Regions from separate parts of the Bacillus sp. P4_E1 genome, predicted to be linked through region 2. Evidence: riboswitches for the same ligand, from Rfam matches in the RefSeq annotation. Region 2 holds a riboswitch; the other holds the start of a gene.
The links. A riboswitch is a leader RNA that binds a small molecule or an ion and turns the genes downstream of it on or off. The one in region 2 is predicted to bind S-adenosylmethionine.
Positions count from the first base shown of each region.

Region 1: another riboswitch for S-adenosylmethionine. It lies ahead of mtnW (2,3-diketo-5-methylthiopentyl-1-phosphate enolase); the one in region 2 lies ahead of AC1DS7_RS15040 (methionine ABC transporter ATP-binding protein).

Region 1 is NZ_JBFUIV010000012.1:13,042-28,654, reverse strand. It holds gene glcT (glucose PTS transporter transcription antiterminator GlcT) at 1-204, shown strand, start outside; gene ptsG (PTS glucose transporter subunit IIABC) at 545-2,608, shown strand; gene ptsH (phosphocarrier protein HPr) at 2,744-3,007, shown strand; gene ptsP (phosphoenolpyruvate--protein phosphotransferase) at 3,007-4,719, shown strand; gene AC1DS7_RS17420 (DUF3915 domain-containing protein) at 4,816-5,187, opposite strand; gene AC1DS7_RS17415 (hypothetical protein) at 5,384-5,602, opposite strand; gene AC1DS7_RS17410 (nitroreductase family protein) at 5,837-6,454, opposite strand; gene AC1DS7_RS17405 (GGDEF domain-containing protein) at 6,765-8,057, shown strand; gene AC1DS7_RS17400 (serine hydrolase domain-containing protein) at 8,207-9,334, shown strand; gene AC1DS7_RS17395 (NAD(P)-dependent oxidoreductase) at 9,339-10,217, shown strand; gene AC1DS7_RS17390 (DUF3909 family protein) at 10,223-10,555, shown strand; gene AC1DS7_RS17385 (hypothetical protein) at 10,667-10,942, opposite strand; gene AC1DS7_RS17380 (1,2-dihydroxy-3-keto-5-methylthiopentene dioxygenase) at 11,262-11,774, opposite strand; gene AC1DS7_RS17375 (methylthioribulose 1-phosphate dehydratase) at 11,752-12,390, opposite strand; gene AC1DS7_RS17370 (2-hydroxy-3-keto-5-methylthiopentenyl-1-phosphate phosphatase) at 12,387-13,046, opposite strand; gene mtnW (2,3-diketo-5-methylthiopentyl-1-phosphate enolase) at 13,043-14,287, opposite strand; SAM riboswitch class I at 14,352-14,457, opposite strand; gene AC1DS7_RS17360 (aminotransferase class I/II-fold pyridoxal phosphate-dependent enzyme) at 14,510-15,613, opposite strand, start outside.
Region 2 is NZ_JBFUIV010000009.1:197,606-213,218, reverse strand. It holds gene ligA (NAD-dependent DNA ligase LigA) at 1-1,554, shown strand, start outside; gene AC1DS7_RS15060 (CamS family sex pheromone protein) at 1,571-2,767, shown strand; gene AC1DS7_RS15055 (TSUP family transporter) at 2,862-3,632, shown strand; gene pruA (L-glutamate gamma-semialdehyde dehydrogenase) at 3,786-5,333, shown strand; gene AC1DS7_RS15045 (cysteine hydrolase family protein) at 5,646-6,191, opposite strand; SAM riboswitch class I at 6,433-6,537, shown strand; gene AC1DS7_RS15040 (methionine ABC transporter ATP-binding protein) at 6,663-7,682, shown strand; gene AC1DS7_RS15035 (methionine ABC transporter permease) at 7,672-8,337, shown strand; gene AC1DS7_RS15030 (MetQ/NlpA family ABC transporter substrate-binding protein) at 8,359-9,213, shown strand; gene AC1DS7_RS15025 (HXXEE domain-containing protein) at 9,381-9,863, opposite strand; gene AC1DS7_RS15020 (DUF3926 domain-containing protein) at 9,927-10,118, opposite strand; gene AC1DS7_RS15015 (ArsA family ATPase) at 10,111-11,292, opposite strand; gene AC1DS7_RS15010 (MarR family winged helix-turn-helix transcriptional regulator) at 11,521-12,003, opposite strand; gene AC1DS7_RS15005 (YiaA/YiaB family inner membrane protein) at 12,234-12,470, shown strand; gene gatC (Asp-tRNA(Asn)/Glu-tRNA(Gln) amidotransferase subunit GatC) at 12,612-12,902, shown strand; gene gatA (Asp-tRNA(Asn)/Glu-tRNA(Gln) amidotransferase subunit GatA) at 12,917-14,374, shown strand; gene gatB (Asp-tRNA(Asn)/Glu-tRNA(Gln) amidotransferase subunit GatB) at 14,389-15,613, shown strand, end outside.

The sequences.
Region 1 (15,613 bases), on a different contig from region 2:
ATTGAGCGGGTGAAAAAAGGAGAAAAAGTAGAAGAAGCACAGAGTTTTGCTGATTTATTAAAGTTGGAATATCCAGTTTGTTATAATTTGGCGTGGAAACTAGTCAAAGTAATGCAGAAAGAATTACAACTTCCTGTATATGAAGCGGAGAGTATTTATTTAACGATGCATTTACAACGATTAGTGAAAGTAGAACATGTGTAAAAAGACATATATTTTTGTCTAAAATGAAAACGTTAAAAAAAATGATTGAATCGCTTACAATAGTTATGTATAATAACTATTGCAAAGTTATACAAAATTCGACAAACACATTAAGGTAAATAACGAAAACGTTTGCTTTAATTATAGTGAACTTATACGTAATCCTATTTTTGACACGTGTTACTGATTCGATCAGGCATGAGTGGAGAAAAGTTGGGAATGTAAGCTAAAGAAAGGGACATACTACCCTTTGTATAGCTATCGTTCTATCTTTTTTTTCCTCATGCCTTTTTGGCGTTTGTCGAAAAGTATCAATATAGATAAGAGAGGAAGGGTTTCCATGTTTAAGAAGATCTTTGGTGTTCTTCAAAAAGTCGGAAAAGCGCTTATGCTTCCAGTAGCGATTTTACCGGCAGCAGGTATTTTACTTGGATTTGGTAATGCATTTCAAAATCCACAACTAACAAATGTTATCCCTGCTTTAAAAGCAGATTGGTTCGTAATGGTTGCAAAAATTATGGAACAATCTGGCGATATTATTTTCGCTAACCTTGCGCTATTATTCGCAGTTGGGGTAGCGATCGGTTTAGCTGGTGGAGACGGAGTAGCTGGTTTAGCAGCGTTCGTCGGATACTTAATTATGAACAAAACGATGAGTGTGTTCTTAGAAGTAGATAAACTAGTGAAAGTAACAAGCACTGGAACAGATCCAGTAAAAATTGGATTTTCAGATCCAGCATATGCAAACGTATTAGGAATTCCAACGCTGCAAACAGGAGTGTTTGGTGGTATTATCGTCGGGATAGTAGCGGCATATTGTTATAATAAATACTTCAACATTGAATTACCATCATACTTAGGTTTCTTTGCAGGTAAGCGTTTCGTACCAATCGCAACTGCAACATTCTCTTTAGTGGTAGGTATTATCATGTGCTTCATTTGGCCATACATTCAGGGTGGCTTAAATACGTTCTCACATCAAATGATTGATGCAAATAGAACGATAGCAGCATTTATATTCGGTTTAATCGAACGTTCGTTAATTCCATTTGGATTACATCATATTTTCTATTCACCGTTCTGGTTCGAATTCGGTCAGTATACAAATGCAGCTGGCGAATTAATCCGTGGTGACCAAAAAATCTTTATGGCACAGTTAAAAGACGGCGTAGAATTAACAGCAGGTACATTTACAACTGGTAAGTATCCGTTCATGATGTTCGGTCTTCCAGCAGCAGCTTTAGCAATGTACCATGAAGCACGTCCGGAAAATAAAAAATTAGCAGCTGGTATTTTAGGATCTGCTGCATTAACATCTTTCTTAACAGGTATTACAGAACCACTTGAATTTTCATTCTTATTCGTAGCACCAGTATTATTCGGAATTCATGCAGTATTCGCTGGCCTATCATTTATGACAATGCAAATTTTAGGTGTTAAAATTGGTATGACATTCTCTGGTGGTTTAATTGACTTCATATTATTCGGTGTACTACCAGGTCGTACGGCATGGTGGTGGGTAATTATTGTTGGTCTTGTACTAGCAGTGATTTACTACTTCGGATTCCGTTTCGCAATCCGTAAATGGAACTTAAAAACACCTGGTCGTGAAGTAGCGAATGCTAATGAAGGCGCAGGGAAAACAGAAGCAGGAGAACTTCCACGTGAAGTATTAGTAGCACTTGGTGGTAAAGAAAACATTGCTTCGTTAGATGCTTGTATTACTCGTTTACGCGTTCAAGTTAACGAACAAAAAAATGTAAATAAAGACCGCTTAAAAGAGCTTGGAGCAGCCGGTGTACTTGAAGTTGGAAATAACATTCAAGCTATTTTCGGACCGAAATCTGACACATTAAAATCACAAATTCATGATATTATGTCAGGTCGTACACCTCATGTTGAAAAAGAAGCGCCTGTAAAAGTGGAAGAAGCTCCTCAACAGGTTGATGAAAATGAAACAATCGTTTCACCAATTGAAGGGAAAATCTTACCGATTACAGAAGTACCTGACCAAGTATTCTCAGGGAAAATGATGGGAGATGGATTTGCGATTGAGCCAACAGAAGGAACAGTAGTTTCTCCGGTTAATGGTGAGATTGTAAATGTATTCCCTACAAAACATGCGATTGGTATTCAGTCTGAAGGCGGAAAAGAAATTTTAATCCACTTCGGTATTGATACTGTAAAATTAAATGGTGAAGGCTTTGAAGCGCTTGTAGCACAAGGTGATAAAGTGAAACAAGGACAACCATTATTAAAAGTAGATCTTGCATTTGTAAAAGAAAATGCACCATCTATTATTACACCAATCGTCTTTACGAATTTACAACAAGGGCAACAAGTCGAATTGAAAAAAGATGGAAATGTTAAGAAGGGCGAAAACGCTATTATTGACATTCAGTAGGAATTTGACGCAAAATGTTTATAATTATAATAGGCGATGTGGTTGACCGAACATCGCCTATTATATACAATAGATGATGTAGTACTCACGTCTATACAACTAAAAAAATACTGTATTTGAAGGAGATAAATTATCATGGAAAAAATCTTTAAAGTAACTAGCGACTCAGGAATTCATGCTCGTCCAGCAACTCTACTTGTAAACACTGCAAGCAAATTTGGTTCTGACATCAACTTAGAGTATAACGGAAAAAACGTTAACTTAAAATCAATCATGGGTGTTATGTCTTTAGGAATTCAACAAGGCGCGGAAATTAAGGTCACTGCAAATGGTGATGATGCAGCTCAAGCACTAGCAGCTATCGAAGAAACTATGAAAAACGAAGGATTAGGAGAATAATGACTCTTAACATCCAAGGGATCGCTGCATCAAGTGGGATTGCTATTGCAAAGGCTTTCAGACTTGAGAATCCTGAATTTAACATTGAAAAGAAATCAATTACAGACGAAGCTGCTGAAATTGCACGCTTAGACGCTGCGCTTGAGAAAGCAAAATCTGAACTAGAAGCTATTAAGGACCATGCTTTTGCTGAGCTAGGTGCTGATAAAGCTGCTATCTTTGAAGCACATTTATTAGTATTAAATGATCCAGAATTAGTGAATCCAGTAAAAGATAAAGTAAATGGCGAAAAAGTAAATGCTGAATTTGCAATGGATGAAGTTGCATCAATGTTTATTTCTATGTTTGAAAACATGGATAACGAATACATGAAAGAACGTGCTGCGGATATTCGCGACGTAACAAAACGTGTTCTTGCACATTTACTAGGAATTAACTTCTCAAACCCTGGTACAATTTCTGAAGAAGTAATCATCATTGCTGAAGATTTAACACCATCTGATACAGCTCAGTTAAACCGTAAGTATGCAAAAGGTTTCACAACTGATATCGGTGGACGTACATCTCACTCTGCAATTATGGCTCGTTCTATGGAAATTCCAGCTGTTGTTGGTACGAAAGTTGTTATGGAGAAAATCCAAAACGGCGATATCGTAATCATTGACGGTTTAGATGGAGAAGTAATTGTAAACCCATCTGAAGAAACTCTTCGTTCTTTTGAAGAAAAGAAAGCGAAATTTGAAGAGCAAAAAGTTGTATGGGCAAAATTAAAAGACCAAGCAACTGTAACAAGTGATGGACATCACGTTGAGCTTGTTGCTAATATCGGAACACCAAATGATGTACAAGGTATTATCGATAATGGCGGAGAAGGCGTTGGTTTATACCGTACAGAATTCTTATACATGGGCCGTGACAATCTTCCAACAGAAGAAGAGCAGTTCGAAGCGTATAAAGCAGTTCTTGAAGGTGTAAAAGAAGATCAACCAGTCGTTGTTCGTACACTTGACATCGGTGGAGATAAAGAACTTCCATACTTACATTTACCAAAAGAAATGAACCCATTCTTAGGATACCGTGCAATTCGCTTATGTCTTGATGAGCAAGATGTGTTCCGTACACAACTTCGTGCATTACTTCGTGCTAGCGTATACGGTAACTTGAAAATTATGTTCCCAATGATTGCAACTCTTGATGAGTTCCGTCAAGCGAAAGCAATCTTATTAGAAGAGAAAGCAAAACTTGTAGAAGCGGGTACAACTGTTTCTGATTCTATTGAAGTTGGTATGATGGTTGAAATTCCAGCTTCAGCAGTATTAGCTGATCAGTTCGCAAAAGAAGTTGATTTCTTCTCTATTGGAACAAATGACTTAATCCAATACACAATGGCTGCAGACCGTATGAACGAACAAGTAGCTTACTTATACCAACCATATAACCCATCTATTTTACGTCTTGTAAAAATGGTTATCGATGCTGCTCATAAAGAGGGCAAATGGGCTGGTATGTGTGGTGAGATGGCGGGAGATTCACTTGCTATCCCATTATTATTAGGATTAGGCTTAGATGAGTTCAGTATGAGTGCAACATCTATCCTTCCTGCAAGAACACAACTAAGCAAGTTGTCAAAAGCAGAAATGGAAACATTAGCAGAAAAAGCATTAACAATGTCAACTGCTGAAGAAGTTGTTGAATTAGTTAAAAGCATATAATAGTAAAAAAACCTGAGTCGATTTGAAATCGGTCTCAGGTTTTTTCTATGAGAAAAGTAAATCTTGTTTTCTTACTATAGAGGATAAGGAACAGAATTAGATAGCGATTGCAACGATATCAGTTGGGCATACACGTAAAATACCAGTAAAAGTATTACGATTTTGATTGTTCTTATCGTCTTTATTGTTATTGTTATCTTTGTCGTTATTATTACGAGCTAAAGCAGAGAAAAGAGCAACGCCGTTAGCGAAACCTTCAAAAATTACATTGTTGAATGTTCCGTTACCTCTAATGCTTAAAAGAGAAAGCTCTGTTCCAACTGAAATGCTAGCAAGTACGTTACATACAGCAGGTCGTTGTGGTCTAACTTCTTCTTTCTCTTTCTCGCGATGGTCGCGATGGTCACACTCTCTTTCACGATGATGACAGTCTCTAAAGTTATCACAGCATCCAAATGATCCAAACATAATCCTCATCACCCCCTTCACACTTATAATCTATGTAAGTTCGGTAGTTAGTGACTGGACAGATAATGGAAATTTTTCTAGGGGATTTTCTCATTTTAAATGACTAGATGGGTATTTAGTATGGAATGATGTTTAAAATAGGGGAAATGTCACAAAAAAATGTAAAGACCACCGAAATGAATGAATTAGGTAGCCTTTACACTTTTTTACTTTTATATAAAACGATGATATATACAGGAAGAGCTAAGAGTAGTGGTGCAATGGATCGTGCAGTATGTTTTTCTGCTTCTAATTGTAACGCTTCTTCTTTAGGGAATTGTAACACTGATATGTTTGCAGCATCGCCAATAAAATATAGCAGTAGTACAGTTACTATGTAACTCAAAAGTGCGATAAAGCTTCCGTATGAACTCAATGAAAATCCCTCTCTTGTTATCTATTTGTTATCATTGTATCACAATTGTAACAAAAATACACGGTTATATTTCAATGCTTTAACAAATTTCGACACAAAACGCCATATTTGTTTATGGTGATAGCGTAAAAATTACAATTTCTCTATGTATAGATGTCGAATAATACATTGTAATATTACGGATGTGTGACAGAATATAAAAAAGCGAAGGTAATGAAATTACCTTCGTTTTTATTATTTCGCCCATTCACTTACTTGTTCTACGCTCATGCGCGGTGCAGGGTGACCTTTTAAAGTTGATTCACCAATTGTAATAAGCATAATTGGTACGTAACGAGATGAAACATTGAATTCTTCCATTAATGCCTGTGGATTGAAGCCACCAATAGCGCAAGTATCCCAGCCAGTTGCTTTAGCAGCAAGCATAAGTTGCATTGCTGCTAAAGCAGCATTTGAAAAGGCAGCATCTCGTGGGTATTGCTCACGAGTATATGCAGATTCAATATTTTTAGCTAAGCGCTCTTTTGCGTCTGCTTTCATAAATCCTTGTTCTACAATTGGACCGTAAACAGGTTCAACATTTTTATATGCCTCTAAATCACCTAAAATAGCGACTACGGCAGAAGCATCAAGAATTTGTTGTTGGTTATAAGCAATTGGGTGTAATCGTTTTTGTACATCTTCGCCTTGGAAAACAAGGAATTTCCAGTGTTGCAAGTTCCAAGCAGAAGGTGCTTGCGCAGCTGCTTTTAAAATTTCATGTAACTCTGTAGATGAAATTTCTTTTTCAGGGTTGAATGCACGTGTAGATGTGCGTTCATATAAAACGTTAAAAAAGTCGTTGTTTGTCATTATATATCCTCCAAATTACATATCAACTTAATATAAAATAAATGTAATATACTCTACTTACATTTTGTAAGTTATTGAATTTAAGAATATAATACCTTTATTTTAATTGTCAAGTTTTAAATAGTAAGGCAGGGCATTCATACAAACGATACAATTCATATAATCATAAACTAAAAAAGGAATTTCCAGAGCAGATAAGCGAAGATAACATTCTCAATTAGCTTGTTAATATGAGTTCCTCACAATTCTTTATAAAATGATTGTGAGGAATTCAGTAAAACAAGATATATGAAGTGAGTGAAGACTAGTGATGAACATACTACATTTTTTATTAGAGAATACTGTTTTCCAAAATGTATTACAAGATCTTCAGTTGAATGTCCTTTATATAGAAGATGGATGTACACATCAACAAACGATAGAAAACGTCCATCCAAAATGTATGTTTATAGCAAATAGTTTTGAAGAAGGAGAAATATTGTTTCATAGAACTAGACCACATATTGTAATTATGTATGTAACAGATTTTGCTCAAATAAAATATATAAAGAATATATATAATTCACAGAGCACATTCATTATCATTTGGGATCAACAGATAGACAATCAGTTTGCAGATTTACTACTGTTAGGAATACGTAATATTGTTATAGCACCAGTAACCCCACAAGTAGTACTAGAGGAAGTGAATAAGAGTTTATATCAGCTTTCTTTAGTGCGACAAGTAAGTTTACAACAAGAATTGCTTCAAACGATGTTTGATTTTCAAAATGATTTATTATTTATAGTAGAAGATGATGAGATTGTTGATTGTAATACGAATTTTTTACAATTCTTCGGACATGATAATTTATTTACGTATCGTGAACAACATTTAGTGTTTGCAGAACATCTTATTAGAGAGAACGGATATTATTCGACGACTCACGATATAACATGGCTGGATGATACTTTATCAAATGGAAGAAGAATTAAAATGTATAATTATGAAGGAGAAGCATTTACTTTTCTATTACGTGCGACACCATTACCAGAAGACTTATCGCGATTTATAGTAAAATGCACAGAGATTACAGAATTAGATGAAATCTATCAAGAGCAAGAAAGATTGGCTATGATAGATTCATTGACAGAAATATATAATCGCTTGAAATTCCAACAAATATTGGAGACAGAGTGGGAGAATGTATTACGTAATGATGAAAAAGTTGCACTTATTTTGTTTGATATAGATAATTTTAAATCAGTAAATGACACATATGGTCATGATTTTGGCGATTTAGCATTAGTACAACTTGCAGATCTTATGAAATCTAAAGTTGAAGCTCAACATGTATTTGCAAGATGGGGAGGAGAGGAATTTATAATATTAGTGACAAATACGGTAGAAAAAGAAGCGTTTCAAGTTGCGGAATCATTGCGATTTTTCATTGAAACAAAGCATTTCTCTGGAATTTCGAAATTAACAGCGAGTTTTGGAGTTGCGTTATATGAGCAAGGGATTACAAGAGAAGAGTTAATGCAAAGAGCGGATATTGCGTTATATGAAGCGAAAAAAAATGGGAAAAATCAAGTATGTATATATAGAAAAGAAAAAATGTGATTTTTCGCAACAAATTGTTGCGATTTTTTTTTATTACTTGATAATAGAATATGGGGGACCATTTTAACCGAGAAGCTCCCACTTCAAGTAAGCTCGCAAGAGAGACTAAGTGGTGGGTAGTTCACATGAAGTAATTACGGAGGAACAATATGATAAAAAAAATAATGGTTATGGCTTCACTGTCTGCTGTAGTTTGCGGCGGAGTATACTATTTTCTCTATCCCGATCCAAAGGAACAAGCAGTATTAACAACAAAGGTAACTCCTGCTATTGAGTCAGATGTACAGGATAATATAGAAGAAGTGCAAAAAATTGATTATGCTAGTATATCTCAAAAGTTAGATCAGTATTTAGTAGGAAAGCAATTTAATGGGACAGTTTTGGTGACAGATAAAGAGCATGTTATATTGAATAAAGGATATGGATATGCTGATGTTCAAAATAAAATAGAAAATACGCCTCAAACAAAATATCGTATCGGTTCTATTACGAAAACAGTTGTTGCTACATCCATTCTACAGTTACAAGAACAAGGGAAGTTAAATATCCAAGATAATGTAAATAAATACATTCCTTCATTTCCAGTAGATAAACACATCACGTTATATCACTTATTAACGCATACATCTGGTTTACCGGAAAGTGGGAAAGGGAAGGTTAATGTAGCTTCACGTATAAATTTAGTAACTTGGATTGGAAGTCAAAAATTAGAGTTTCCACCAGGAACAGGTTGGAAGTATACGGATTATAATTATATGGTGCTCGCTTATATTATAGAAAATATAACGAAAAAGCCTTTAGGAGACTATGTAAAAGAAAATATATTTACAAAGGCCGAGATGCATGAATCAGGTATGGGAAATATGGTGCCTGGAGATAAAAACTTCACGAAGGGGTATGTGAAGAAAGATCAAGAGCTTGTACTAGCACAAAAATTAGGGGTGGACTGGTTATATGGATCGGGTGAGATGTATACGACAGTAGGGGATATGAAAAAATTAGATGAAGCGATTATAAATGGAAAGCTTCTTTCTGAACAAAGTATACAAGCGATGTTTACACCTTCACAAGAAAGAAAATATGCATTTAGCTTTTACATATATCCAGATTATTTCCATAACCATGGTGTACTATCTGGTTGGAACACTTTCAATAATTTTAATAAAGAAAAAGGAACTTTTGTTATTTTATTTTCAAATGTGAAAAATAGTATGGATGATGATTTTAATAAAGAGTTCCGAAAGATGGTAAATGATTTATTAGAACAAAGGGGATGAGAAGATGGAAAATAAAAATTTATCAATAGGTTTCATTGGTATTGGTGTAATGGGAAAAAGTATGGTCAACCATTTAATGCAAAGTGGTTATAAAGTATATGTATATAATAGAACGAAGGAAAAAGCGGATTCTTTAGTGCAAGAGGGTGCGACTTGGTGTGATACACCGAAAGCGTTAGTAAAGCAAGTTGATGTTGTTATGACGATGGTTGGTTATCCTCATGATGTAGAAGAAGTGTACTTTGGGATTGATGGAATTTTAGAACATGCAAATGAAGGTACGATAGCAATTGACTTTACAACATCTACACCAACATTGGCAAAACGTATTAATGAAGTTGCGAAAAGCAAGAATATATATACATTAGATGCACCAGTATCTGGCGGGGACATTGGGGCTAAAGAAGCAAGACTAGCAATTATGGTCGGTGGAGAGAACAGAATATATGATATTTGCTTACCTCTATTTGAAAAACTAGGAACAAATATTCAGTTGCAAGGCCCTGCTGGGAGTGGACAACATACAAAAATGTGCAATCAAATAGCAATTGCTTCTAACATGATAGGAGTATGTGAAGCGGTAGCATATGCGAAAAAGGCTGGACTTAATGCAGATAAAGTATTAGAGAGTATTTCGACAGGAGCAGCAGGTAGCTGGTCATTAAGTAATTTAGCTCCTCGAATGTTAAAAGGAGATTTTGAACCTGGCTTTTATGTAAAGCATTTTATGAAAGATATGAAGATTGCTTTAGATGAAGCTGAAAAATTACAATTACCAGTACCGGGTTTAACCCTAGCGAAGGAATTGTATGAAGAGCTAATCGCAGATGGAAAAGAGAATAGCGGAACACAAGTATTATACAAAAAGTATATAAGGGGGTAAATGGAATGGATCTCCAAAAGTTTGACGAGATGATTGATGCTGTGCAGCGAGCAACTTGTGTACAGATTAATGATAAGCAAAAAGAAGCTTTTAAACAAAAATACGATTTTGGACCAGATTTTGAATATGGAAGAGATGAGAAAGGACATTATGTTATCCGAAGCTCGAAAAAGATGTTAGAGGAAATGGAGTTTTATTTGGCATTGAAATATGATCGGGATGGAATTGTCCTTTATATGCATGCTGAGATTGAAGGGACATGTCATGTATCCGTTAGCTACAGTGAAGATGCACTTCATTTGCAAGAATTGTTTCAATTTCTAGAAGAAAATAAATAAAAAGTCCTCAAATGAGGACTTTTTATTTATTTAGGCAGGCATAATATTTAAGTTGGATAATTTATCCCGCTATTTGTGTGCAGTAAAACTCCCACTGATTAAAGTTTCACTTTATAGGCTGGAAGCGCGGCGGCATCGTTCAATTGGGAATGGAATAACTTGGGCAATGTGATTAGGGCCGAGCTGTTTTGCGCGAGCATGGCGTAGTATATAAAATGCGCACAGAATAGAAACAGGAATAGCACCATATAAACCAAAAAATAAAGCGCTTACACATGATGCAGCAAAACCTAAAACACCAACTTCTAATTCTTCCATAATAGCTCCTAAAATGACAGGAATAGCTCCGCATGTAACTCCTAGTATAAGTGCGATAAGTAAACTCATGATTATCCCCCTCTGTTTGCAATATTCATTTCCTTCTTATTAGTTGTAGTATATCATACACAAAACAGAATTTTCAGAAAAAATTCAAAAAAAGTTCAATAAATGTTCAAAAAATATTCCGGAATGTACTTGATAAAGTGGAATTATGATTCGAGATATTTGATTTGAACAAGCGAAAGGGACAAATCATTTTAGTAAATAAAAAATCAGGCTTACTTCAATGTTATGAAATAAGCCTGTTCCATAGGAGGATGTATATATGTAGAGTGAATAAAAGGTTGGAAAAGGGGTTCCAAGTTCTTTTATTCAACTAGCTACCTTAATAAATTGGAACCCAACCTTCTGTTGTAACAAAAATACGAATAGCTACAACTTGGCGATCATCTTGTAAGGTGAAATAGTGTCTTGCATTTTCAGGCACAGATATAAGATCACCAGGCTCGAGTTCAACGTCAAAGAATCGACCATCTTTTCCTTCAATAGCGAAGATGCCATGACCGCTGACAATAAAGCGAACTTCATCGTCAGTATGATGGTGTTCTTTTTGGAAATTAATTAATAACTCGTCAAGGTTAGGTGTGCTATTTGAAAGTGAAATCACATCATATGCTTTATAACCCCTGCGCTCTGAAACATCAGCAATTTCTTTTGAAAACAACGTTAATATTTCAGCTTTGTTTTCATCTGTTAAGGAGTAATTTTCTTTTAAATGAGTAGGAAGTTTAGAAATATTCCATTTCTCATATAAAACATCTTCTCCTTGTAGAAAGTTTGATACTTCTACTTCATTTTCAATACGAGTATTTTCCTCATGAATACGAATTTGCGCCATTAGAAACGCCTCCTTGAATTGATAATAATTTTATATGAAATTGGAATAAAAACTCATAAGCTTCTAATCTTTTTTTTGCATCAAAGCTATCACGGCCCCATACGGTAATGCCATGGTTTCGAATTAATACTGCTCCTGAATCTCCTTGTATATGCTTTCGGAATTTCTCTCCAAGCGTCGGGATATGAGCATCATTTTCGATAATAGGAATGTTAATCGTTGCACCTTCTTCCCAAATATCAAGAGCTTTAATAATCTCTTGATTTTGAAGGGTGACTGCATCACTATACAAATTTGTGATGACATTGTTATCAGTTGTATGAACATGAAGTACGCACCCGGCGTTCGTATTGTTATAAATATGTGTATGCAATATTGTTTCTGCCGAAGGGCGTAACTCAGTTTCTAAAACGGGAATTCCTTGATGATTTACTAATAAAAAATCATCTGGAGTGGTTTTTGTTTTATCTTTGCCACTTGCTGTAATAAGAAAAGTAAGGGGATCATGACTGACTTTTATAGAAATATTTCCACTCGTTGCTGGAAACCAATTCCGAGTTGTTAATTCTTTTTTAATTTCACTTAAGTCATACCATTGACGAAAAAGTTGTTTCATAATTTCACCTCCAACAAATGTTTTAGTTCAGCTAGAACATCGTGAAATGTTTCAAACGGTGTATAAGCAATACGATTTTCTTCACACTTTGTAATAAGGAAGTCACGGGCGAATACTTTATCTGCTTGTTTTGTTGCTTGTAAATCAGTAATAGAATCTCCAATCACAATATGAAAATCATCTTTAGAGCTTAGTTTACGAATTAATGATGATTTACAGAGACCACAACTATGCTGACATTGCTCGTCACAAGGGTGCGGCCATTTCACTTCAACAAATTCTCCTGAAAAGTCAGTTGCATTACAATAAATTTGTTCTTTAGGGATTATTTCTTGTAAGAGTGGATAGACGAAGAAATCCATTCCACCTGATATAACGTAAAAGGAAATGTTATTTTCATTAATGAATTGTATGAATTCATGAAAACCTGTACGGATTTCAGCAGTTTCTTGTAAAAACTGAATAATATCATCGTGTAGATTAATAGGTATTAATCGAAATAATTGAGAAACACCTTCTTGAATAGAAAGTTCTTGCGATAAAATTTTTTGCTTTATTTCCTCTGCTTCTGGTGGTGCGAATTTTTCCATAATGGACATGATATTATCGTTATTTGTAATCGTACCATCGAAATCACAAAATACTTGAATACTCATAATTTCACCTCATGAGAAGGATTTCCCCATATTTGTAGTGCGCTATGCAAATTTATTTCATCCACTTCATGGAGTGGTTTACCTTGTAAAGTAGCTTCAATTGCAGCACGGAAAGCTTTGCCACCACCTTGAGCTCCATTTGGATGCCCATGAATCCCACCGCCGGCATTAATAACAACATCCTTACCAAAATCTCGTAAAATAAAGGGAACGAAACCAGGATGAATTCCAGCAGATGGAACAGAAAAACTTTTCTTGAAATAGTGGTCTTCCTCAGTTAATGCTGCTGTAATGAGAAGAGCTTCCTCTTTTTCTAATGCAACGTTGCCGTATGGTGATGGGAATAAAGAGAAATCAGCACCAGCGTAACGTAGTAATTTTCCAAGTAGTAATGGAGAAGAGAAACCGTATAGTTTCGATGATGAATATGCGCCACTTACAGCAGGGTGTGCCATAATAGGAATTGGGATTTCATCGTCTTCTACAAGTGCTTGCAGTACATCTAATCCATAAGAAAATACATTAAATAAAAGAATGTCTGCTCCAGCTACCACCGCACGTTTCGCGTTTTCTTTTAAATCATAAGTTCGACCTGTTAAATTTACTGCGTATAAAGTTTTATGCCCGTAAGTTTCGTATACAGATTGTAAAACTTCTTTACCAGATTCAATTCTTTTTATAAGTGGTGTTAATGAGTTTTCGAATAAAATTTCATCATCTTTTACAATATCTACGCCTCCAATTGCCTGATCGCGTAGTTGAGTTTTTAAATATCCAATATTCCGTCCTATCATCCCTTTGAAAATACTCATTAGAAGAGGTCGATCTTGAACTTGTAAAAGGTTTCGGATGCCTTCAATTCCAAATTTTGGTCCAGGGAACTGTTTCTTTAATTCGTCTGAGAATGTTAAATCAATTAGTTTAATTTCTCCATCTAACGAAAGTTTTCCAAATGTTGTTGTCAAAATGGCTGGTAAGTCAGGGCTAAAGTTCAGCGATGGATAATGAATTTTAATGAGTCCACGTGATACTTTTTTGCCAAGGTAAGAGTTAATATGTTCTTGTTCGTCTAACGCTTCAATATGAATGACATTGCCTTTATGTTGTTTTAATTGTTCTTGTAATAAGTGTGGTAAATGAGTCCATGAACCAATTGTTAAACCGATTGCAATTTGTTCTGCTTTCTTTTCTAAGTTGTGAGAATCATCGTGGATTAAATATGTCGCTATAATTCCGCTCATTGTTATACCCTCCTAGTTAAATAAAAAAACCTCTCAGCTAAGGAGAGGTTTTTTTACAACCAGCTCCTTATCTGTCAGCATAATGCTGCGAGAATTAGCACCGTGTCTACAATTGTAGATCGGTTGCCGGGTTTCGTCGGGCTCGTCCCTCCACCTGCTCTTGATAAGAAGTATTTAGAAATGTTTAAATTTTTAAGATAACTGAATTTTGTCAGATATTTTTTATGTTGTCAATGACTTTTTGAAAAAATTTAATTTATCAATTCGATTAATTGCTTCTCGTAATCTATCTTCCGTATGCAAGAGACCAACACGGACATACCCTTCGCCGTGCTCACCAAATCCAACACCAGGAGCAACTGCAACGTGTGCTTTTTCTAGTAAAATGTCAGAAAATTGCTCAGATGTATATCCTTTTGGAACAGGAAGCCATGCAAAGAATGATCCTGTTGGAATGTTTACTTTCCAACCAATTGAGTGACAAGCTGAAATAAGAGCATTTCTCCGAGATTCATAACTATTAACAAGATCTACCACACAAGACTGCGAGCCTAATAGTGCTTCGCGGGCAGCATCTTGAACTGCACCAAAAATACTAACATACATATGATCTTGCAATAGGTTAATAGTTTCGATGACACTTTCATTTCCTACTGCAAAAGCAATACGCCATCCAGCCATATTGAAAGTTTTCGATAAAGTGTAAATCTCAATACCTGTATCTTTAGCTCCGTCTGCTTGCAAGAAACTAACAGGCTTTTGACCATCGAATCCGATAGCACCGTAAGCAAAATCGTGAACAACTAATATATTATGTTTATTAGCAAAATGAATGGTTGCATCAAAAAAATCTTTTGATGCAGTAGCACCGGTAGGGTTATTTGGATAGTTTAAAAACATTAACTTTGCTCGCTCCGCAACAGAGTCATCAATTTTTGTATAATCCGGTAAAAAATTATTTTCTGCAATAAGCGGCATTGTTTCAAATTGTGCTTTTGCTAAAGCAACTCCTGATAAATAATCTGGATAGCCTGGATCTGGAACGAGAATAGTATCACCAGGGTTTGTAAAACAAACTGGTAATTCTACTAATCCAGCCTTTCCGCCAAACAAAATAGCAACTTCAGTTTTTGGATTTACTACTACATCATATTCACGTTGATAGAATGTTGCCACGGCTTCTTTTAAGCTTTCGTGTCCGCGAAATGGCGGATATTTATGATGAATGGTCTTTTCAGCAGCATCTTGTAAAGCTTTAACGATATGCTGCGGTGTTGGTTGATCTGGATTACCTTGACCTAGATTAATAACATCGTGACCAGCTGC
Region 2 (15,613 bases):
ATTAAAGCTATCCCGCTGCGTTTAAATGAAGAAGTAACGTTAGAAGCACGAGGCGAGGCTTATATGCCGAAGCGTTCATTCGTTAAATTGAATGAAGAGAAAGAACAAAATGGTGAAGATGTATTTGCGAATCCACGTAATGCGGCAGCAGGATCGATACGCCAACTTGATCCGAAAATTGCAGCGAAGCGTAACTTATCTATGTTTGTGTATGGTCTTGCTAATGTAGAAGAAAAAACAATTCCATCCCACAGTGAATCACTGGATTTCTTAGGTGAGCTTGGATTTAAGACGAATCCAAATCGTCGTACATGTGAAACAATTGAAGACGTAATAGCCTATGTAGAAGAGTGGCAAGAAAAACGCCCGCATCTTGATTATGAGATTGACGGAATCGTTATAAAAGTAGACGATGTTGCTATTCAAGAAAGCTTAGGAACTACAGCAAAGAGTCCAAGATGGGCAATAGCTTATAAATTCCCAGCTGAAGAAGTTGTGACGAGATTAACAGGGATTGAATTAAGTGTCGGCCGCACAGGAGTTGTAACACCAACTGCAGAGCTGGAGCCAGTGCGAGTAGCCGGAACTATTGTCCGTCGTGCTTCTTTACATAACGAAGATTTAATTCGTGAAAAGGATATTCGAATTGGTGACTACGTTGTTGTGAAAAAGGCTGGAGATATCATTCCTGAAGTTGTGAACGTTATTTTTGATAAGCGTACTGGTGAGGAAGAAGAATATCATATGCCAACGCATTGTCCAGCATGTGAGAGTGAACTTGTTCGTTTAGAAGAAGAAGTAGCACTTCGATGTATAAATCCGACTTGCCCAGCTCAAATTCGTGAAGGATTAATCCATTTCGTTTCAAGAAATGCAATGAATATTGATGGACTTGGAGAACGTGTAATTACACAACTCTTTGATGCGGATTATATTCGTACGTTTGCTGATTTATATTCATTGACGAAAGAGCAATTATTAGAACTAGAACGTTTCGGTGAAAAATCAGCAACAAATTTAGTCCAAGCAATTGAGAATTCTAAGGAAAACTCATTAGAGCGATTATTATTCGGTCTTGGTATTCGTCATGTCGGTGCGAAAGCGGCACGTACATTTGCTGAGCATTTCGAAACGATGGATGAGCTTGTGAAAGCGACGGAAGAAGAATTAAAAACAATTAATGAGATTGGTGAAAAAATGGCTCAATCCGTTGTAACGTATTTCGATAATGAAGACGTATTAGAGCTATTACAACAATTTAAAGAGTATGGCGTGAACATGGCATACAAAGGTATAAAAATTGCTGATTTACAAAATGTTGAATCGTACTTCGCAGGAAAAACTGTCGTCTTAACAGGGAAATTAGAAGTTATGGGCCGCAGTGAAGCGAAGAAGAAAATTGAGGCATTAGGTGGAAAAGTAACAGGAAGTGTTAGTAAAAGTACGGATTTACTTGTTGCTGGTGAAGCTGCAGGCTCGAAATTAGCGCAAGCAGAGAAGCACAATGTTGAAGTTTGGAATGAAGAGAGGTTCTTACAAGAGCTGAATAAGTAAGAGGTGCAAACTTACGATGAAAAAAATAGCGTTAGCAGTATTAAGTCTTAGCCTACTTGTAAGTGGGTGTAGCATTGGTTCCAATAAAGATGAAAAAGCAGTTGAGAAATCGGGGAAAGCGAAAGAACAAGCAGTTATCCCGAAATACTCCATTTCGGATGAATATTATAAGACAACGGTTCAATTTGATCCAGGTAAGGCGCGTGGTTTAGTTGTACAAGGTTTAAATAGTCGTCTAGATGTAGATGAATTTGAAACAGGATTAATGCGCATTGCCAAAGAATCGTTTAGTACGAAAGATTATTTCTTTAAAGGCGGAAAGTTTCTAGAGGCTCAAGATATACAAATGCTTGTAAAAAGAAAGCGTACAGATGCTGAACAAAAAGAGCTAGAGGATAAGTTGAAAAAAGATGCAGTTAAATTTCCAAATATCGGACTGAATCCAGCCTTAAGTGAAGGTTCGGAGTCACTAGAAGTGAAAAATAAAAAACATCCAATGTATATCTCAAACATTTTAGAGCATGATTACTACGTGCAAAAAGGTGGGAACGATAATGAACCTGATGGCATTGTAGTTGGATTAGCGATGAATTCTGTTCAATATTATGAGGAAGAGCATGGTTATCCGCGTGAGGCTGCAATTCCAGATGTGAAAATGTTAGCTGAAGGGAAAAGGATGGCCCAAGAAATCTTGAAAGTAATGCAGCAAAAAAAGCCTGAAATAAAAAATATTCCGGTTACATTTGCGATTTATCGTCAAGGTCCAAAGTCTTCGCTTGTACCAGGGAATTTTGTTTCTTATGCTAAGGTAGAAAAAGGCAGTGAAACGGTTGAGGATTGGAAGCCGATCAATGAGAAATACTATTTATTCCCATCTGAACAAGCGAAAGCGGATAATAAACGTGAAGATCTTGCGAGGGTGTCAAACTTTAAAGCAAAATTAAGTGAGTATTTCCAAGGAGATTATACAGCTGTTATCGGTACTGGAATGTATAGAGATGATGAATTAAGAGAAATGAAGCTCGATATTCCTGTCCAATTCAATGGGAAAGCTGAAGTGATTGGTTTTACACAATATGTAGCTGGACTTGTTATGGAATACTTCCCGAATTATATGAAAGTACAAGTAACAATTAAATCTGTAGAACGCCCAGAAGCAATTATTATACGTGAAGCGAAGCAAGATGAACCGTTTGTGAAAATTTTAGATTAAAGATGAGAGCTGTTCCATAAAGGAACAGCTTTTTTTCTTGAAAAATTTTGTTATAATTTTAAATGTTACAAATAAAGGGGTAAGGGGCAAATTCATGGAAGAACTAAGCTTTCAAGTCATTATTTTATTAATTGCATTCGGATTTTTAGCTGCTTTTATTGATTCGGTTGTTGGAGGGGGAGGGTTAATTTCGCTTCCTGCACTTATGTTTGTTGGTTTATCACCAGCTTCGGCAATCGCAACGAATAAATTAGCTGCAACGATGGGGACGCTTACGAGCACAATTTATTTTATTCGATCAGGTAAGGTGAATTTTCGGATTGTAGGAAAGTTAATCCCGTTAACTATTATTGGAGCAGTCGCAGGGGCTTTAGTAGTAAAGTTTATTCCGCCTGATATTTTGCGTCCACTAGTGCTCGTAATGTTGGTTTTTATTGCCATTTATATTATTGCGAAAAAAGATTGGGGAAGTGCATCTACCTATAAAAAGATGACAAAAGGAAAAACATTAATGTTTTTCTTTGTTATTTTAATGATAGGATTTTATGATGGATTTTTTGGACCAGGGACAGGATCCTTTTTAATTTTTGCATTTTTATTAATTGGTTTGGATTTTATTCAAGCGGCAGCATCTGGAAAACTTTTGAACTTCGTTAGTAATATCGTATCTTTAATTACTTTTTTATTTTTAGATGTGATTCATTTTGAATACGGTATAATTATGGGCTTATCAATGATTTTAGGTGCTTATTTTGGATCGAAGTTTGCGGTTCAAAAAGGTGTTGGATATGTAAGGACTTTATTTTTATTAGTTACTATTTTATTAATCGGGAAAAATGTTTTGGAATATACTCATATTTTGTAGATTCATACGTATGTATGAATCTCTTTTTTTTATTATATTTTAAAAATTAATAAATTTTTAAAATATAAGTCTAGGAATATTTGAATAAATCTAAATTATCGTGTAGAATAATGTTGTAAAATGTAAACGTTTTTCTAAGGGGAGGCTAAAAAGATGGTAGTAGCATACAAACATGAGCCATTTACAGATTTTTCAGTAGAGGCTAACAAATTAGCGTTTGAAGAGGGTTTAAAGAAAGTAGAATCTTATCTTGGACAAGACTATCCATTAATTATCGGGGGAGAAAAAATCACTACAGAAGACAAAATTGTTTCTGTAAACCCTGCAAATAAAGAGGAACTTGTTGGTCGTGTTTCAAAAGCAAGCCGTGAATTAGCTGAAAAAGCAATGCAAGTAGCGGATGCAACATTCCAAACTTGGAGAAAGTCAAAACCAGAAATGCGTGCAGATATTTTATTCCGTGCTGCAGCAATCGTTCGTCGTAGAAAACATGAGTTCTCTGCTATTCTTGTAAAAGAAGCAGGTAAACCATGGAATGAGGCAGATGCTGATACAGCAGAAGCAATCGACTTTATGGAATATTATGCTCGTCAAATGTTGAAATTAAAAGACGGTATTCCAGTAGAAAGCCGTCCAATTGAATATAATCGTTTCTCTTACATTCCATTAGGAGTAGGTGTTATCATTTCTCCTTGGAATTTCCCATTCGCAATTATGGCAGGTATGACAACAGCTGCTGTAGTTTCTGGTAACACAGTATTACTAAAACCAGCTAGTACAACTCCTGTAGTAGCAGCGAAATTTATGGAAGTATTAGAAGAAGCTGGTTTACCAGCTGGCGTAGTAAACTTCGTTCCAGGTAATGGTTCTGAAGTTGGTGACTATTTAGTAGATCACCCTCGTACACGTTTCGTTAGCTTCACTGGATCTCGCGATGTAGGTATTCGTATTTACGAACGTGCAGCAAAAGTAAACCCAGGACAAATTTGGTTAAAACGTGTTATCGCTGAAATGGGCGGTAAAGATACAATCGTTGTTGATAAAGAGGCAGATCTTGAATTAGCAGCTAAATCTATCGTTGCATCAGCATTCGGATTCTCAGGACAAAAATGTTCTGCATGTTCTCGTGCAGTAATCCATGAAGATGTATACGATCATGTATTAAATCGTGCTGTTGAATTAACAAAAGAATTAACAGTAGGTAACCCAGATGCAAAAGATATTAACATGGGACCTGTTAATGACCAAGCTGCATTCGATAAAGTAATGAGCTATGTTGCAATTGGTAAGGAAGAAGGTAAAATCGTATCAGGTGGCGAAGGAGACGATTCTAAAGGCTGGTTCATCCAACCAACAATCGTTGCTGACGTTGCAGAAGATGCTCGTTTAATGAAAGAAGAAATCTTCGGACCAGTAGTAGCATTCTGTAAAGCAAAAGACTTTGATCATGCACTTGCAATTGCAAATAATACAGAATACGGTTTAACAGGAGCAGTTCTTTCTAACAACCGTGACCATATTGAAAAAGCACGCGAAGACTTCCACGTTGGTAACTTATACTTCAACCGTGGATGTACTGGTGCAATCGTAGGTTACCAACCATTCGGTGGCTTTAACATGTCTGGTACAGACTCTAAAGCTGGTGGCCCTGACTACTTAGCACTTCACATGCAAGCAAAAACTACTTCTGAAACTTTATAAGAAATAGTAGAAAAGATCTTCACAGACTGTGAAGATCTTTTCTTTTTGAGAAACTCTCTATAATAGAAGCTAGTTAATTTCAATCAAGAAAAGGTTGCCAAATATTACTATTTGTTCTTTTGAATTAGTTAAACCCTATTAATATCGGGATAAACATGAAAATAGAAACAAAACAGCGAGAAAAATTGACTTATTAGTCATATTTTTTAGTATTCATTTTGAGGATTTCCTGTATAATACAATTTGAAAGAAAATCTATGGTTAGACAAGAGAACACTCCTTTCGGCTTTGCTAACTGAAAGGAGTGTTTTTTTAGGTCGCTAAAAACTCTTCTGTACTCATTATATTTGCGTATACTCCATTTAAACTCGCCAAAATTGTATTATGAATATAAACAGCTGGTATAGTAGCATTCTTAAATGAAAGATCTTTTGTAGCACAAGCATCGTGTATTACGGTACAGTGAAGGCCAAAATCAAAAGCAGCTCTTACTGTAGCATCAATACACATATGGGTCATCATCCCGCATATTACGACGTGCTCAATTCCTGAACGTTGTAATTGTTCTAGAAGATCAGTTTCTCGGAAGCTATTTGGATAATGTTTAAGGATAACGGTTTCCTCTCTAAGTGGACGGACATTTTCGTGAATATGGACACCTTCTGTATTGGGTAGGAAAAAAGTAGCGCTATCTTTTATAGCTACATGTTGGATATGAAAAATAGGTTCGTTTCTTATTCTAAAATGTTGTAGTAGCTGACTAGCATATTCACTTGCTTCTACTGGATTACGTAATTCCATCATTCCGCTTGGAAAATAATCATTTTGAATGTCGACGAGCAAAAGAGCTGTTTTCATATATCTATCTTCCTCCGATTTCATATTCAAATAATGTTATTCAATGAGTAGAGAAGATTCTCCTTTTTAAAAGTATGAGTGAGAAGGATTTTACATAACTTTAAAAATCACTATTGTATTGTTACTTCTTATTTTAAAATTCAAATAGAGAAATAATTAATATTTTTCCGAAAAATGTATTGACTCTCATTATTCTGAGTTCTATAATAAGACTTAATTAAACGACAATTAAATCGATACACTCTTATCCAGAGAGGTGGAGGGACTGGCCCTACGATACCTCAGCAACGGGTTTTTTAATACCGTGCTAACTCCAGCAAGCCTATAAAGGCTTGGAAGATGAGAAGATGTGAATGAGTACATATAAAAGTGCTCTCCTTCTTATCTTTTATTACTGATAAGAAGGAGAGCACTTTTTATTTTACCTCGAAAGCTCTACTTCAAGTTTTACAGCATATAGGAGGGAAGAAAATGATTTCTTTTAACAATGTAAGTAAAGTATATGAATCAGGTGGGCAATCTGTTCATGCGGTTGAGGATGTAACGCTGTCAGTTGAAAAGGGCGAAATTTTTGGCATTATCGGATTTAGTGGTGCTGGAAAGAGTACGCTATTACGTTTAGTAAATATGTTAGAAAGACCAACTGCAGGAACAATTTCAATAGATGATAAAGATATTACATCATTATCGGCGAAAGAATTACGGAAACTAAGACAAAGAATTGGGATGATTTTCCAAAGTTTTAATCTATTTAATTCAAGAACGGTGTTTGGGAACATTGCTTATCCATTAAGGTTAGCGAAATTGCCGAAGAATGAGATAAAAGAAAGAGTGAATGAACTACTAAAATTTGTTGGTTTAGAAGATAAAGCGAACTATTATCCAGAACAGTTATCAGGTGGACAAAAGCAGCGTGTTGGGATTGCAAGAGCACTTGCGACATCACCGGATATTCTCATATGTGATGAGGCAACATCAGCTTTAGATCCGGAAACAACAACAGAAATCTTAAATTTATTAAAGAAAGTAAATAGAGAGTACAATTTAACGATCCTACTTATTACACATGAAATGCACGTTGTGAAAGAAATTTGTCACCGTGTAGCCGTTATGGAAAAAGGAAAAGTAATTGAGGAAGGAAAACTGTTTGACGTTTTCACACAACCAAAAACAAAGACCACTCAAAATTTTGTACGCTCTGTTATTAATGATCACTTACCAGAAAGTGTTCTAGCGAAAATTCAAAACGGAGGTCAGATTTATCGCCTGACTTTTACTGGGGAAGAGACAGGACAGCCTGTACTATCATATATTGCGAAAAACTATAACGTCGATGTAAATGTTCTTTATGGAAATATTATTGAACTCCAAAATGTGCTATTTGGAAATCTTCTTGTAGAACTACAAGGTGAACAGAAAGAAATTCAAAAAGCATTACAACATCTAAGACTGCAAGTGCAGCTGAAGGAGGTAGAAGCTCATGCGAGTTGATTGGAGTATATTTTGGCCTCGCATATTAGATGCGACGGGGGATACCCTCTTAATGGTAATTGTAACCCTTATATTTGCTACAATTCTTGGTATACCTCTAGGTTTACTATTGTATGTGACGAGAAAAGGGAATTTTTTAGAAAATAAATGGGTCTTTTCTATTCTTAATATCATAATTAATACAATTCGTCCGGTTCCATTCATTATCTTTTTAGTAGCTTTAAGCCCACTAACAAGAAGTGTTATTGGAACGACGATTGGAACGGCTGCAGCAATCTTCCCAATGACGTTAGTCGCATCAATTGGTATTGCTAGAATGGTTGAAACCAATCTTGTTTCTGTTCCGAAAGGAGTAATTGAAGCAGCACAAGCAATGGGCGCTTCACCACTTAGAATTGTTTTTGAAATCCTCGTACCAGAAGCTTTAGCACCATTGATCCTAGGTGTCACGTTTATGACGGTCGGTTTAATTGAATTTTCTGCAGTCGCAGGACTTGTCGGTGGTGGCGGTCTTGGTGACTTAGCAATGACATATGGTTATCAACGCTTTGATACGTCAGTTATGTTTGTAACGGTTGTTTTACTTATTATTCTTGTACAGGTGGCTCAAAATTTAGGGAACTACTTTGCGAAAGTCTTTTTACGCAGATCATAAAAAGGAAGAGGGGAAAAGAAAATGAAGAAAATTTTAGCATTTGCATTATCAGCGATCGTAGGAATTACAGCATTAAGCGGCTGCTCAGGTGGAGACACAGGTGCAGGAGCGAAAGAGAAAGTAGTTCGCGTCGGTGTAACTGGAACAGATGGAGACGTTTGGGAAATTTTAAAGAAAAAAGCTGAAAAAGAAGGGATTAAAATTAAACTGGTTGAGTTCTCTGATTACACAACACCCAACAAAGCGTTAGCTGATGGAGATATTGAACTAAACTCATTCCAGCACATTGCTTTCTTAGAGCAATTTAAAAAGGAGCATAAGTTAGATATTACAGCTGTTGGTACAACGCAAATTGCACCGATGGGCTTATACTCTGAAAAATATAAGAAAGCAAATGAAATCCCAGATGGTTCGGAAATTGCTATTCCGAATGATCCAACGAACCAAGCACGTGCATTAAAACTTCTTGATGCAGCTGGATTATTAAAGCTTAAGAAAGATTTTGGTCTATTTGGGGATCCAAGCGGTATCGCTGAAAATCCGAAGAAGCTAAAAGTTACACCGGTTATCGCACAGCAAACACCTCGTGTGTTAAAAGATGTAGCGGCTTCAGTTATTAATAACGGTGTTGCTGGTCAAGCTGGATTAGACCCAGCGAAGGATCCAATTTTCTTAGAAGATCCAAATAATGAAAATGCAAAGGCCTATATTAATATTTTCGCAGCTCGTACGAAAGATAAAAATGATCCAACACTGAAAAAAGTAATTGAGTTATACCATTCAAAAGAAGTAACAGATGCAATTAAGAAAGAAACAAATGATGGTTCAATTTCAGTAGATCTTTCACTTGATGAGCTTGAAAAAATCGTAAAATAATTATTGAGTTTAACGACTAACAGTAGGAACCCCTCCGCTGTTAGCTCGTTCAACATATAATCTACTTAACAAACAAAACCCTAATTCTGTACCTTCTAATTTTGTATAACATAGAATCCAATGTTTGTTAAGTAGAGTGATGGACCAGGAGTTTTCCTGGTCTTTTTTTAATTAAAGCAGCTGGCTAATAATAAGGAAATCCAAATTATGATTGGGTAAGAGATTAAACTAAAAATGAGTGTACTTGCTAATTTCTTTTTAGGGATTAATAGTTTCTTTGATGAAAATAAGAAAAGAGAAAATAGGATAATGATAGATGCTGAGATTACTCCTGGATTATAAGAACGATAAATGAAATACAAGATAATATGCTGAACGGCGTTAAAGAAGATACAGCCCTGTATAAAAATGATCAAATAAATAGAAGATATGATGCTTAATTGATATAGAATGACTATGAGTAAGACGAAGGTTGTTAATATGGAAATTGCAATGAAAAATTGTTTGTTAGTTATAAAATGGATCGAAAATCGATTAGCGATATATTGTGGCATTTGGAAAGCTTCTTCAAGGTTATGAAAAAAGAATAGAAGGGGGATTAGCCAGATTGTATTAGTGGTGAAATGTCTTGTTGAAGATGTTTTTATCAACTTATATCAGCTCCAATAAAGGGATAGAAAGCCTATAAGAAAAGGCTTTCTACAAGGGTATAGTTATTCAATTATGATGCTTTTTAAATTACTCTCAGGTTGCGGTTGTTCTTCAGCATAGGAGGAGAGCTCCTCTTGCAAAATATTTAGTGCGTGCTTAGCTGATTGCTGAATCGGATTCGGTAGCTCTTCTAATATACGCATACCGATTTTTATTTTTGTACGAATTACCTTTCTTAGTAATTCATCATGCATGTACTACACCTCCAAACCGAATGTTTAGTACATCATCTTCAAACTTAGCTCCTTGAATAGAAAGGTGTGTTAATGTTTTTGGTAAGGTGATATTTCGCTTCATAGAGCCGGCTCGAATAATAAGTTCATCACCTTTTTGATTTAATGAAAGTTCACTTTTGTTTGAGAAGGGAATGGACAGAACGAAAATATACTCATCGCCATCTTTTTTTACATATTGTGTGCGGCCATTAAATTTCACTTCAGTAGGAGAAGGGTCTGATTTAAATAAAGCATTTCCTACACGCTCTAACATAGCTAAACCAACAACTTCTTGTTCAAACATGGGAGCTTCGTAAATAGGAAGTGGCTGAAAACTATCTTTAATTAACGCCTTATATTTCTTTTGTGTATCTTTCCATGCCTGAAAGTAAGGGTCGGTAACAGTGTTAGGGATGACGCGGTTAATCATAATGGCATCTACGTTATAATCGTATAAGTTTAAATAAGTAAAACTACGCTGAGCTTCTTTAATGACCATTTTTTCAGGATTTACAACAACGCGAATACTCGTTACTTTTCGGTTTGATAAAATATCTCTCATTTCTCCGAGCTGTTCAAGCGTATTCGTTAATTCGTCCATAATATCATCAGTTGGAAGGGGGACACCAAGAAGTGGTTGAGCTACAGGACGAACAACTTTTAAAATCTTCCTTTTAATAGGAAAGAGTTTTTCCATCCACCAGCCGAGCATGTCTGGAAAGCTAAGCATTGCTAAAGTTTCTCCAGTCGGTGCGCAATCAATAATGATGACGTCGTAAGTGTTGTGTTTATAGTAATCGAGTACTCGAAGTAAGCTAATTAAATCTTCCATACCAGGGAACATCGTTAATTCTTCTGTTGTAATATCATCAGCTGCTTTTGAAGTGAAGAGTAGTGTAATGTATTTCTGCAATTTCCCCCAGCCTTTTTCCATTTCATAAATAGTGTTAATTTCTTGTGCCCACAAGTTTTCGCGAATTTCTAGTGGCTCAGAAGATAGTTTTATGCCAAATGAATCCCCTAAACTATGAGCAGGATCTGTACTCATTACTAATGTTTTTAATCCTTGTTTTGCACTTTGGATTGCTGTTGCTGCTGAAATGCTAGTTTTTCCTACGCCGCCTTTACCTGTATACAGAATAATTCTCATCATTAATATCCCCTTTGTTTCGAATGTCGAATATTACGAGTGTCGAAATATTTAATTGAATAAAAACCCAACTAGGGTCTTATCCCGCATTAACGGGCAGTAAGACTCCCGCCCAAAAATTCGACTGGAGCAAACAAATTAGGTGGGAGGTCAACTGTCCGTAAATGCCCGATTGGTTCAACTAATAATCAGTGAGGGATGAGAAAAACCCCCACTGATTAAAGTTTCACTTTATTCAATCGGAATGTTTTTCATTTTAGGTGTAGAAATCTTTTCTTCTGTTTTTTGCTGTGACGTAGCAATGTGATTCATGATCTTTTGGAATATTTGTAGTAAGAATGCTTTTTCTTCTTCTGACAATGCATCTGTCACTAGGCTAAAGTAATGGGCCGCATTTTGTTTTACTTCTTGAACGAGCATTACGCCGTTTTCTGTTAAACGAATTAATACAATGCGTCGATCGCTTTCATTCCGGTAGCGTTCAATATATCCCTTTTTTACAAGGCGATTTACAACGCCCGTTGTTGTACTCATCGGTATATCAAGAAGATCAGCAATTTTTGTCATTGTAATATCCGTATTTCGCTCCATCCAAAGTAAACAAAATACTTCTGTCTTGGAAAGTGTTAAATCAAGGCTTACCCATTCTTCAGGATAGAAAAGTTTCTTGGCGTTATCTAGCAGTAAGTCTAAAAAATGTTCATATTGTAACAATTATTTCCACTCCCGTATATTTCGAGGTTCGTAATATTTGTTTTTATTTTATGTGGAATTGAAATAAATGTCAATGTTTTTAACTGTTTTTTCAGATTTAAAAGAAAATTATCTTCAAAATAGAAATTTTTTGTGATAGATTAATAAATAGAAAAATGATTTTACATAAAAACCCATTGTGATAAATATATTTATCTATAATAGGTGTACAGCTAACGAGGGGGAGAACGATGAGAAGACGAAATACGCAAGCGTTCACGTTTTTAGCATGGACTTCATTTGTTTGTGCGCTTTCAGGAATGCTAATTGGGATTTATACGCTAGATGAAACGCTTAGTGTAAAAGGATACTATTTAATTGGAACATTATTTTTAACGATGTCTTGTTTTGTATTACAAAAAACAATTCGTGATAATGAAGAAGATAACGAGAGATTTCCGAAAAATAAATCGTTAGATAAAGAGTAAATTGTAAAGAAAGGCATTTGCCTTTCTTTTTTTATGTAAAAATACCGTAAGTGCCGTGTGTTGACTTGCTTGAAGTACTGGAAATTTGGTATCATCAATAGTATTGTAGATTGAACGATATATTATGGAGGTGGCCTAGCCGTGTCAAGAATTTCCGTTGAGAATGTAAAGCACGTAGCACATTTAGCACGTCTTGCAATTACTGATCAAGAAGCAGAAAAATTTCAAAAACAACTAGATGCAATTGTTACATTTGCAGAACAGTTAAATGAATTAGATACAACTGATGTAAAACCAACAACTCATGTATTAACTATGAAAAATGTTATGCGTGAAGATGTGCCAGAAAAAGGTTTACCAGTAGAAGAAGTATTAAAAAATGCACCGGATCACAAAGATAATCAAATCCGTGTTCCAGCAGTATTAGAATAGAGGAGGGAATTTCGATGTCATTATTTGATCATTCTGTATCAGAGTTACATAAGAAGTTAAACAACAAAGAAATTTCCGTTACGGATTTAGTAGAAGAATCTTACAAACGTATTTCGGATGTTGAAGATAACGTAAAAGCTTTTCTTACATTAGATGAAGAAAATGCACGCGCGAAAGCGAAAGAATTAGATGCAAAGATTGGTGCTGAGGATAATGGTTTATTATTCGGTATGCCAATTGGTGTAAAAGATAACATTGTAACTAACGGTCTTCGTACAACTTGTGCGAGCAAAATATTAGCAAACTTCGATCCAATTTACGATGCGACAGTTGTACAAAAGCTAAAAGCTGCTGACACAGTTACAATCGGTAAATTAAATATGGACGAGTTCGCAATGGGTTCTTCAAATGAAAACTCAGGCTTCTACGCTACAAAAAATCCATGGAACTTAGATTACGTTCCAGGCGGATCTAGTGGTGGTTCTGCAGCAGCAGTAGCAGCAGGAGAAGTATTATTCTCTCTAGGTTCTGATACGGGTGGTTCTATCCGTCAGCCAGCTGCATATTGCGGCGTTGTAGGTTTAAAACCAACTTACGGACGCGTATCTCGTTACGGATTAGTAGCATTCGCATCTTCACTTGACCAAATCGGACCGATTACACGTACAGTAGAAGACAATGCATACTTATTACAAGCTATTTCAGGTATTGACCGTATGGATGCAACTTCTGCAAACGTTGAAGTAGGAAACTACTTAGCTGGTTTAACAGGCGATGTTAAAGGTTTACGTATTGCTGTACCGAAAGAATACTTAGGCGAAGGTGTTGGCGAAGAAGCTCGTGAGTCAGTACTAGCTGCTTTAAAAGTGTTAGAAGGTATGGGCGCAACTTGGGAGGAAGTATCTCTTCCGCACTCTAAATACGCTCTAGCAACGTATTACTTATTATCTTCTTCTGAAGCATCTGCGAACCTTTCACGCTTTGATGGCGTACGTTACGGTGTTCGTTCTGATAATGTAAATAACTTATTAGATCTTTACAAAAACACACGTAGCGAAGGTTTCGGTGATGAAGTAAAACGTCGTATTATGCTTGGTACATTTGCTCTTAGCTCTGGTTACTATGATGCATATTACAAAAAAGCACAACAAGTACGTACATTAATTAAAAATGACTTTGAAAATGTATTTGCTAACTACGATGTTATTATTGGACCAACAACGCCAACTCCAGCATTTAAAGTGGGCGAAAAAGTGGACGATCCAATGACAATGTATGCAAATGACATTTTAACAATTCCAGTAAACTTAGCGGGTGTTCCAGCGATTTCTGTTCCATGTGGATTCGGTGCTAACAACATGCCACTTGGTCTACAAATCATTGGTAAACACTTCGATGAAACGACGATTTACCGCGTTGCACATGCGTTTGAGCAAGCAACAGACTATCATACAAAAAAAGCAAGTCTGTAAGGAGGCGAGCATAGATGAATTTAGAAACAATTATTGGTTTAGAGGTTCACGTTGAGTTAAAAACAAATTCGAAAATTTTCTCTGCGAGTCCAACAGAATTCGGAGCGGAGCCAAATACACAAACAAGTGTAATTGACTTAGGATACCCGGGGGTACTTCCTACTTTAAATAAGGAAGCAGTTAACTTTGCAATGAAAGCCGCAATGGCATTAAACTGTGAAATCGCAACGGAAACGAAGTTCGACCGTAAAAACTATTTCTACCCAGATAATCCGAAAGCTTACCAAATCTCTCAATTTGATAAGCCAATTGGTGAAAATGGTTGGATTGAAATCGAAGTAGACGGTAAAAAGAAACGTATCGGTATTACACGTCTTCATTTAGAAGAAGATGCTGGTAAATCAACGCATGCAGCTGACGGTTCATTAGTAGACTACAACCGTCAAGGTATGCCTTTAATCGAGATCGTATCTGAGCCAGATATGCGTACTCCAGAAGAAGCATATGCGTACTTAGAGAAGTTAAAATCAATCATTCAATATACAGGTGTATCTGATTGTAAGATGGAAGAAGGTTCTCTTCGTTGTGATGCGAATATTTCACTTCGTCCAGTTGGACAAGAGAAGTTCGGTACAAAAGCAGAACTGAAAAACTTAAACTCTTTCACTTACGTGCAAAAAGGTCTTGAGCATGAGCAAGTGCGCCAAGAAAAAGAATTATTATCTGGTGGTATCATCCAACAAGAAACACGTCGTTATGATGAAGCAACGAAGAAAACAATCTTAATGCGTATAAAAGAAGGATCTGACGATTACCGTTACTTCCCAGAGCCAGACTTAGTTGAACTTTACATCGACGATGAGTGGAAAGAAGAAATTCGTGCTTCTATTCCAGAACTTCCAGATGCACGTAAAGCTCGCTATGTTGAAGAAGTTGGCTTACCAGCTTATGATGCGCATGTATTGACATTAACGAAAGAGATGTCTGATTTCTTTGAAGCAACAGTTGCAGACGGTGCTGATGCGAAATTAACATCAAACTGGTTAATGGGTGAAGTACTTGCATACTTAAACAAACAACAAAAAGAATTAAAAGACGTTGCATTAACGCCAGCTGGCTTAGCTAAAATGGTTCAATTAATTGAAAAAGGTACAATTTCTTCTAAAATCGCGAAGAAAGTATTTAATGAATTAATTGAAAAAGGTGGAGACCCAGAAGAAATCGTTAAAGCGAAAGGTC